One region of the Streptomyces canarius genome, then DNA from elsewhere that is predicted to be linked to it. Evidence: riboswitches for the same ligand, from Rfam matches in the RefSeq annotation. Region 1 holds a riboswitch; the other holds the start of a gene.

Region 1 (4,535 bases):
GCCGGCCATCACCCCGCAGCCGAGGAGGCCCGCGACCGCCGGGGAGACGGCCGGGTCGACCTTGGTGCACTGGCCGGCCGCGACGAGCGTCTTCTCGGCGAAGGCCCCGATCCCCAGGGCCGGGGACAGCTCCTGGCCGGTGGCGGCGAGGGTCATCTTCTGCCGCGCGTTGTGGGTGTTGAAGCAGTACCAGGGCCGGCCGCGCAGGCAGGCCCGGCACTGCCCGCACACCGCACGCCAGTTGAGGATGACGAAGTCACCGGGGGCGACGTCGGTGACGCCCTCGCCGACCGACTCCACGACTCCGGCGGCCTCGTGGCCGAGCAGGAAGGGGAAGTCGTCCGAGATGCCACCCTGCTTGTAGTGCAGATCGGTATGGCAGACCCCGCAGGCCTGGACGCGTACGACGGCCTCGCCGGGCCCCGGGTCCGGCACCACGATCGTCTCGACCCGTACCGCCTCGTCCTTGCCCGGTGCGATCACGCCGCGGACTTCCTGCGCCATGGTCTGGCCCCTTCCTTCGTTTGCCTTCGCCGCCGACATTACGCGCGACCGATCGGTAGCGACGGCGGACCACGAGGAGGTTAGTGGATCTTTCCGGACTCGGGCGGCATCGCCCGGCCCGTCCGGGCAGCGGTGAGGGCCGCCCCGGCGGGACGGCCCTCGTGCCGGCGGGCGGGATCAGTGGATGGCGCCGACCAGACCGAGCAGCGGCGCGGCGGGCGCGAGGACCTGCTCCACCTGGTTGAGCTGGTTCAGCTCCTGGAGGTGCTTCAGCTCCTGCAACTGCTCGGTGACCCGCGGCACCCGGCCCCGCTGCTCCGCCGGGATGTCACTGGCGGCGAGCGAGTCCAGCGTGCTCAGCGCGCCGAGTTTCCCGACGAGCGGTGCGCCGGTGCCGGCCGCGTTCGCCTGGGGTACGGCGAGGCCGGCGATCCCGGCGGCCAGACCCACGGCGGCGGCGATACGTCGTGTTGAGATCATGCCTTCAGCAACGGCGACAGGCCCCGGGCGGACACGGGCGGCGGGCCGCGCTCACCCGGGAGGTGGAGCGCGCGGCCGGGCTTGCCGGGGCCGCCGGGGCGGAGGAGTCTCGGAGGTGGGCCCGTGCGGCCCGCTCCTGGCCGGACCGCACGGGCACCTGGACCACACGGGCACCTGAAGGAGGTCACCATGGGTACCGCTGCGGGGTCCGCCTTCGACACCGACACACTGCGCCGGGCCGTCGAGGGCAACACCGGCAACAACCTTCTGTCGCTCTACGCGGACGACGCGGAGATCCGCATCGTCGACCGCAACAACCAGCCCAGTCATCCCACGGTGCTGCACGGCCGGAGCCAGATCGCCGAACTGCTGGACGACGTCTACAGCCGCGACATGACGCACAGGCTGGACCGGTGCGTCGTCCAGGGCGACCACGCGGCCTACTGCGAGTCCTGCGAGTACGGGGACGGCACCCGGGTCCTCGCCGAGTCGATGGTCACCCTGCGGGACGGCAAGATCGCCGATCAGCTGATCATCCAGGCCTGGGACGAGTAGGCCCCGGCCGGGTACGGCGGGAGCGGAAGGAGGCCGAGCGGGTCCGGAGGCCGTACGCACTCTCGGTTACGCTGTACGCGGGCCGTGACTGGCGCTGAGGTGGAGCACCACCGGGGAGCGGTCCGCGTCGGTTGCCGCGCGCCTGGGCGAGGAGAGTCGATCCAGCTCAGGAGTGTGCAGCATGACCCAGGCCCGTCTGATGGACGGCACCGCGCCCGCCCGCCGCATCGTCGAGGACACCGCGAAGAAGGCCGCCGCTCTCACCGAGCGCACCGGTACCGCGCCGTGTCTGGCCACCGTCCTGGTCGGCGAGGACCCGGCGTCCGTGACGTACGTTCGCATGAAGCAGAACCGCAGCCGCAAGGCCGGCATCGAGTCCCGGCACGTCGCCCTGCCCGCGACCACCACGACGGACGAACTCGTCACGACGCTGCGGGGGTTGTCGGCCGACCCGGGGGTGCACGGCATTCTGCTGCAGCACCCGGTGGGCGACCACATCGACGAGCGGGCCGCGTTCGAGGCGATCGCGCCGGAGAAGGACGTCGACGGTGTCACCTTCGCGTCGTTCGCCGCGATGAGCTTCGGGCTGCCGGGCTTCGTCTCCGCCACGCCGGGCGGCATCCTGCGGCTGCTCGACGAGTACGGCGTCGACCCGGCCGGCAAGCGGGCCGTGGTGGTCGGCCGCAGCGCGATCCTCGGCAAGCCGGTGGGCATGCTGCTGCTCGCCCGGGACGCGACCGTGACCTACTGCCACTCGCGCACCCGTGAGCTCTCGGCCGTGGTCCGCGAGGCCGACATCGTCGTGGCCGCGGTCGGCCGACCGCGGCTGATCCGCGGTCAGGACATCAAGCCGGGCGCGGTCGTCATCGACGCGGGCTACAACCCGGGGAACGTCGGCGATGTCGACTTCGACTCGGCCGTGGAGCGGGCGTCGCTGATCACCCCGGTGCCTGGCGGCGTCGGCCCGATGACGATCGCCACGCTCCTGGAACAAACGGTGACGGCCGCCGCCCGGCAGCTGGGGGTGTAAGGGGCAGCCGGGGGCCAACGGTGGCAGCGGGGCGGTGCCGGGTGGCGCTGATCACCGGCCGGCGGCGCCGACCAGCGCGGGGCGGGCGGGTCGGTGCCACACGGCACGGGGCACTGTCAGCCGTCGCCGAGCAGCCCCGAGCGGCGGGTCGGTGCCACCTGGCATGGGGCGCCGACAGACGCCGCCGAGCACCCCCGAGCGGGCAGGTCGGTGCCACACGGCCGGCTCCGGGCCTCGCGGTCAGCGCATCCAGGCGTTGTAGTCCATGACGTCCCCGGCCTTGACGCCGTACTCGGGGGCGTCCCGGGTGAAGGTGGTCTCCAGGCCGAGGACGGTGCCGGTGCGCGGGTCGAGGATCAGCATCCGCCGGCCGCCCCCACCCTCGTACACGTACGCCTGCCCGGGACGGCCGAGGCGGTCGGTCACCTGTCCCACGGCCCGCAGCCCCTTGGCGTCCGCGAGGACCCTGACCAGTGCCGCGGACTCCCGCGCGCCGAGCGTCCAGTGGTCCAGCAGCTCCCCGACGGCGTCGAGGAGCCGGGGGGTGCCCAGGGGCTCGGTACGGACGGTCTCGGCGAGGTAGGCGCGCAGGGCGGCCGGGGTGTGCGGCGGCGGCGCCTCGGGCGGAGCGTCGCTCCAGCTCGGCGGGTAGGTGGCCCGGCTGAGGACGTGGCCGTCGGCCACCACGCGGGGGTCTCCGCCCTCGTCGGTGAGGACCGGGCGGCCCGGACGGCGCGGGTCGGTCGCCACGACCAGCTCGGTGTGGCTGTCGTCCGCGCGCCAGCGCACCACCCGCTCCTCGGGCAGGGTGACGGGGGGTTTGCCGTCGGTCATGCTCAGGCTCCACGACTGCACGTGCGTGCCCTTGCGCAGGCGCGGCGAGCCGTCGGCGGCGGCCGCGGCCCGTTCGGCCAGCCGCGTCAGCGGGACGGGCGTGGAGTCGGCGCGGACGGTCAGCGGCCGGGGAGCGGCGAGGGCGGGCTGGGTGTTCGGCCCGCCGACCAGTGCGGCGAGCGCGGTCGCCAGTACGACGCCCGTGGCGGCGAGGCCCCACAGCAGCCGGGCGCGGGGGACGCGGCGCGTCGGGCGGGGTGGACGCAGCAGTTCATCGAGCCGCCACTCGCCGCGCTGGTCCAGGGGCCCGTCACCGAAGTACGGCCCGTCGTGCGGTACGGGGTTGGCGCGCCGGAGGAGTTCGAGTTCGTCAGGCATGTCGGGGGTCCTTGCGCAGGCATGCGTCGGTGGTGGGCGCGGGGCCGGAGGATCGCCGGTCGGGGCGGACGTCGCCGTCGGGCGTCGGTCCCCCGGCAGGCGCTGTGGGCAGCGCTTCGAGTGACGGTCCTCCAGGGGCTGCCGTGGGCGGCGCCTCGGGCGACGGTTCGCCAGGGCACGGCTCGCGCGGCGCTTGCGGCGACGGTGCCGCGGGGCTCGGGCGCGTCTCGGGCGGCGGCGTGTGTGCCGGCGGTGCCGCGGGGCAGAGTCGGTCGATCTCCGTGCGCAGGCGGCGGCGGGCGCGGTGGAGGCGCATGGCCGCCGCGCGGCGGCCACAGCCGAGGGCGACCGCGATCTCCTCGGCGCCGAGTTCCTCCCAGGCGGCGAGGCGCAGTATCTCCTGGTCGGCCGGGGCCAGCCGGTCCAGGGCCTCGTGGACCCAGGCGCCCGGTGCCTCCGTGCCGGGGCCTGCCGCGATGTGCCGGCCGTGCGCGGCCTCGTCGTTGCCCAGCCGGTCCACCAGCCGGCGCCGGCGCCCGTAGCCGCGTACCGCGTTGGCCAGGCAGTTCCGGGCCACCCCGTACAGCCAGGGCAGCGGCGCGGCCGGCAGGTCGGCCCGGCGTCGCCAGGCGACCGTGAACACCTCCGCCACCACTTCCTCCACCTCGTCGGTCCGCCCCTGAAGTCGCCTGGCGACATAACGGCTGACCGCCCAGTAGTGCTCGCGATAGGCAGCGGCGAAGATCTCGTCGTT
Region 2 (4,535 bases), on a different contig from region 1:
GACCGGTTCGGCCACCGGTGCGCCGGTGGCGCGGACCCAGGTCGCCAGCTGGTCGTGGAAGGCGCGCTTGTGGGCGCGGACCTCCGCCAGCACCGGCTCCGACGACGAGCCGAGTTCGCCGTGGGCGTTGATCCAGGCGCAGCCGCGGAAGCCGGGTTCGGCGAACCACGCGGCGAGCCAGTCGAAGACCGCGAGCACCCGTGCGCGGGGGTCCCGGACGCTCTCCACGTGGGCGGCGAGGTTCGCGCGCCAGCGCCGGTCGCGGTGCCTGAGCATGGCGACGACCAGGTCCTCCTTGGTCGCGAAGAGCCGGTAGATGCGCTTCAGGGGCAGGCCGGAGGCCTCGCGGACCCGGTCCATGCCGACCGCCTGGATGCCGTGCGCGTAGAAGAGCGCCTCCGCCGCGTCCAGGAGCGCTTCGCGGTCCAAGCGGTTCTGTTCCTCGGTGGCGGCGGCGGGCATCGGGGCTCCTTGACGTTGAGAACGAGCGTTCTCTATCGTAGCTCCATCGATGGAGAACGCTCGTTCTCGACTTCGTCCCGACGTGGTCCCGACGCCGTTCCCCACCTCGCCCCGACCCGAGGAGGCCGCCGTGCCCGAAGACCGCCCGCCCTACCCGCCGTTCACCCTGGAGACCGCCCGCCGGAAGGTGCAGGCGGCCGAGGACGCCTGGAACACCCGCGACCCCCACCGGGTGGCCCTCGCCTACACCCCGGACTCCGTCTGGCGGAACCGGGACCGGTTCGTCACCGGCCGCGAGGAGATCGTCGCCTTCCTGACCGAGAAGTGGGAGCGCGAGCGGGACTACGCGCTGCGCAAGGGCCTGTGGAGCTTCCACGAGAACCGCATCGCCGTCCGCTTCCAGTACGAGTGCCGCGACGCCGACGGCCAGTGGTGGCGCTCCTACGGCAACGAGCTGTGGGAGTTCGACGAGCACGGCCTGATGCTCCGCCGCGAGGCCAGCATCAACGACGTGGCCATCGAGGAGTCCGACCGGCGCATCTTCGGGCCCCGGCCCGCCGGCGAGCACGGCGCCGACTTCCCCCTCCACTGACCGGGCCCCGTCCCTGATCACGCCCCGGTCAGCACCGCCCGGAGCTGCTCCACCCCCCAGTCCAGGTCGTCCTCGCCGATCACCAGCGGCGGCGCGATCCGGACGGTCGACCCGTGGGTGTCCTTGACCAGGACCCCACGGGCCAGCAGCCGCTCGGAGACCTCCCGCCCGGTGCCCACCGCCGGGGAGACGTCCACCCCGGCCCACAGCCCCCGACCCCGCACCGCCGTCACCCGGCCCGTGCCCAGCAGCCCGCCCAGCCGTCCGTGCAGCCGCTCGCCCAGCCGCGCCGCCCGCTCCTGGTACTCACCGGTCCGCAACATCGCGATCACCTCCAGCGCCACCGCGCAGGCCAGCGGATTCCCGCCGAACGTCGACCCGTGCTCGCCCGGCCGGTACACCCCGAGCACCGCCGCGCTCGACACCACGGCCGACACCGGCAGGATCCCGCCGCCCAGCGCCTTGCCCAGCACGTACACGTCCGGGACCACCCCCTCGTGCTCGCACGCGAAGGTCCGCCCGGTGCGCCCCAGGCCCGACTGGATCTCGTCGGCGACGAAGAGGACGTTCCGCTCGCGGGTCAGCTCCCGCACCCCGGCCAGATAACCGGCAGGCGGCACGATCACCCCCGACTCGCCCTGGATCGGCTCCAGCAGCACCGCCACCGTGTTCTCCGTCAGCGCCGACCGCATCGCGGTCAGGTCCCCGTACGGCACGATCTCGAAGCCCGGGGTGTACGGCCCGAAGTCCGCACGGGCCTCCGGGTCGGTGGAGAAGCTGATGAGAGTCGTCGTACGGCCGTGGAAGTTGCCGCCCGCCACGACGACCTTCGCCATCTCCCCGGGCACCCCCTTCACCCGGTACCCCCACTTCCGGGCCGTCTTCACCGCGCTCTCCACCGCCTCCGCGCCCGTGTTCATGGGCAGCACCATCTCCATCCCGCACAGCTCGGCGAGCTCCGTGCAGAACGCGGCGAACCGGTCGTGGTGGAAGGCGCGGGAGGTCAGCGTCACCCGGTCCAGCTGCCGCCGGGCCGCCTCGGCCAGCCGCCGGTTGCCGTGCCCGAAGTTCAGCGCCGAGTAACCGGCCAGCAGATCCAGGTAGCGCCGCCCCGCCACGTCGGTCAGCCACGCCCCCTCACCCGTGGCGATCACCACCGGCAGCGGGTCGTAGGTGGGCGCGCAGTGCGCGCCGGCGGCGGCGATGAGGTCTTGCGCAGCGGTCACGGCCTCTCCCGGAGACGACTCGGACTCGACGGTGACCTCCTTCTTATCCTCGCTCGCATGGTGGACGCGGGACCTGCCCCGCGCGGCGCGCCCGGTAGGCTGACGAGCGGGCCGTGACTGGCGCGCTGGGATGGGACGGACCATCAGGGAGCGGCCCGAGCGGGAAGAGTGCCGTGCGCCTGGGCCGAACGTGAACGCTGTACGCACACCGTCCGGAGGTCCCCCGATGCCCGAGAATTCCGCCTCCCTCTCCGCCGAGTCGACCGCCTTCCGTGCCGCCCTCGACGTGATCCGCGCCGTCGAGCCGCGCGTCGCCGACGCCATCGGCCAGGAGGTCACCGACCAGCGCGAGATGCTCAAGCTGATCGCCTCGGAGAACTACGCCTCCCCGGCGACCCTGCTCGCGATGGGCAACTGGTTCAGCGACAAGTACGCCGAGGGCACCGTCGGCCGCCGCTTCTACGCCGGCTGCCGCAACGTCGACACCGTCGAGTCCCTCGCCGCCGAGCACGCCCGCGAACTCTTCGGCGCCCGCCACGCCTACGTCCAGCCGCACTCCGGCATCGACGCCAACCTGGTCGCCTTCTGGGCCGTCCTCGCCGACCGCGTCGAGGCGCCCTTCCTGGAGAAGGCCGGCGTCCGCCAGGTCAACGACCTGACCGAGGCCGACTGGGCCGAGCTCCGCCAGGCCTTCGGCAACCAGCGCATGCTCGGCATGTCCCTGGACGCCGGCGGCCACCTCACCCACGGCTTCCGCCCGAACATCTCCGGCAAGATGTTCGACCAGCGCTCCTACGGCACCGACCCGGCCACCGGCCTCATCGACTACGAGGCCCTGCGCGCCCAGGCCCGCGAGTTCAAGCCGCTGATCATCGTCGCCGGCTACTCCGCGTACCCCCGGCTGGTGAACTTCCGGATCATGCGCGAGATCGCCGACGAGGTCGGCGCCACCCTCATGGTCGACATGGCGCACTTCGCCGGCCTGGTCGCGGGCAAGGTCCTCACCGGCGACTTCGACCCGGTCCCGCACGCCCAGATCGTCACCACGACCACCCACAAGTCGCTGCGCGGCCCGCGCGGCGGCATGGTCCTGTGCGACGACTCCCTCAAGGACCAGGTGGACCGCGGCTGCCCGATGGTCCTCGGCGGCCCGCTCCCGCACGTCATGGCCGCCAAGGCCGTAGCCCTGGCCGAGGCCCGGCAGCCCGCCTTCCAGGACTACGCCCAGCGCATCGTGGACAACTCCCGCGCCCTGGCCGAGGGCCTGATGCGCCGCGGCGCCACCCTCGTCACCGGCGGCACCGACAACCACCTCTGCCTGATCGACGTCGCCACCTCCTACGGCCTCACCGGCCGCCAGGCCGAGGCCGCGCTGCTCGATTCCGGCATCGTCACCAACCGCAACGCCATCCCGGCCGACCCGAACGGCGCCTGGTACACCTCCGGCATCCGCATCGGCACCCCGGCGCTCACCACCCGCGGCCTCGGCACGGCGGAGATGGACGAGGTGGCGGGCCTGATCGACCGCGTCCTCAGCACCACCGAGCCGGGCACCACCAAGTCCGGCGCCCCCTCCAAGGCGGCCCACGTCCTGGACGAGAAGGTCGCCCAGGAGATCTCCCGGCGGGCGACGGACCTGGTCGCGGGCTTCCCGCTGTACCCGCAGGTCGACCTCGGCTGAAACGCCCCTGAAAGAGGCGCGGGGAACTGCGCGAGCCACCACGGGCGGCCCGCAGTTCCCCACGCACCGAACCCGTCAAACTCTCTGCGACAATAAAAAGCATGGCTGACCGACCTCGCGTGCTCTCCGGCATCCAGCCCACGGCTGGCTCGTTCCACCTCGGCAACTACCTCGGCGCCGTCCGCCAGTGGGTGGCCCTCCAGGAGTCCCACGACGCGTTCTACATGGTCGTCGACCTGCACGCGATCACGGTCCCGCAGGACCCGAAGGAGCTGCGCGCCAACACCCGGCTCGCCGCCGCCCAGCTGCTGGCCGCCGGACTGGACCCGGACCGCTGCACGCTCTTCGTGCAGAGCCACGTCCCCGAGCACGCCCAGCTCGCCTGGATCATGAACTGCCTCACCGGCTTCGGCGAGGCCAGCCGCATGACCCAGTTCAAGGACAAGTCCGCCAAACAGGGCGCCGACCGCGCCTCCGTCGGCCTCTTCACGTACCCGATCCTCCAGGTCGCGGACATCCTGCTGTACCAGGCGGGCGAGGTGCCCGTGGGTGAGGACCAGCGCCAGCACATCGA

Evidence for each region. A riboswitch is a leader RNA that binds a small molecule or an ion and turns the genes downstream of it on or off. The one in region 1 is predicted to bind ZMP and ZTP.
Region 2: it holds a riboswitch for ZMP and ZTP, as region 1 does, so the genes downstream of both, IE294_RS22355 (glycine hydroxymethyltransferase) here and IE294_RS19665 (bifunctional 5,10-methylenetetrahydrofolate dehydrogenase/5,10-methenyltetrahydrofolate cyclohydrolase) in region 1, are expected to answer to the same signal.

What each region holds. Positions count from the first base shown of each region.
Region 1 is NZ_BMVN01000012.1:237,463-241,997, forward strand. It holds gene IE294_RS19650 (S-(hydroxymethyl)mycothiol dehydrogenase) at 1-504, opposite strand, end outside; gene IE294_RS19655 (hypothetical protein) at 682-984, opposite strand; gene IE294_RS19660 (nuclear transport factor 2 family protein) at 1,174-1,539, shown strand; ZMP/ZTP riboswitch at 1,614-1,694, shown strand; gene IE294_RS19665 (bifunctional 5,10-methylenetetrahydrofolate dehydrogenase/5,10-methenyltetrahydrofolate cyclohydrolase) at 1,721-2,569, shown strand; gene IE294_RS19670 (CU044_5270 family protein) at 2,810-3,781, opposite strand; partial or broken gene IE294_RS19675 (RNA polymerase sigma factor) at 4,038-4,535, opposite strand, start outside.
Region 2 is NZ_BMVN01000015.1:162,421-166,955, reverse strand. It holds gene IE294_RS22370 (TetR/AcrR family transcriptional regulator) at 1-462, opposite strand, end outside; gene IE294_RS22365 (nuclear transport factor 2 family protein) at 593-1,054, shown strand; gene rocD (ornithine--oxo-acid transaminase) at 1,072-2,280, opposite strand; ZMP/ZTP riboswitch at 2,384-2,472, shown strand; gene IE294_RS22355 (glycine hydroxymethyltransferase) at 2,507-3,961, shown strand; gene trpS (tryptophan--tRNA ligase) at 4,063-4,535, shown strand, end outside.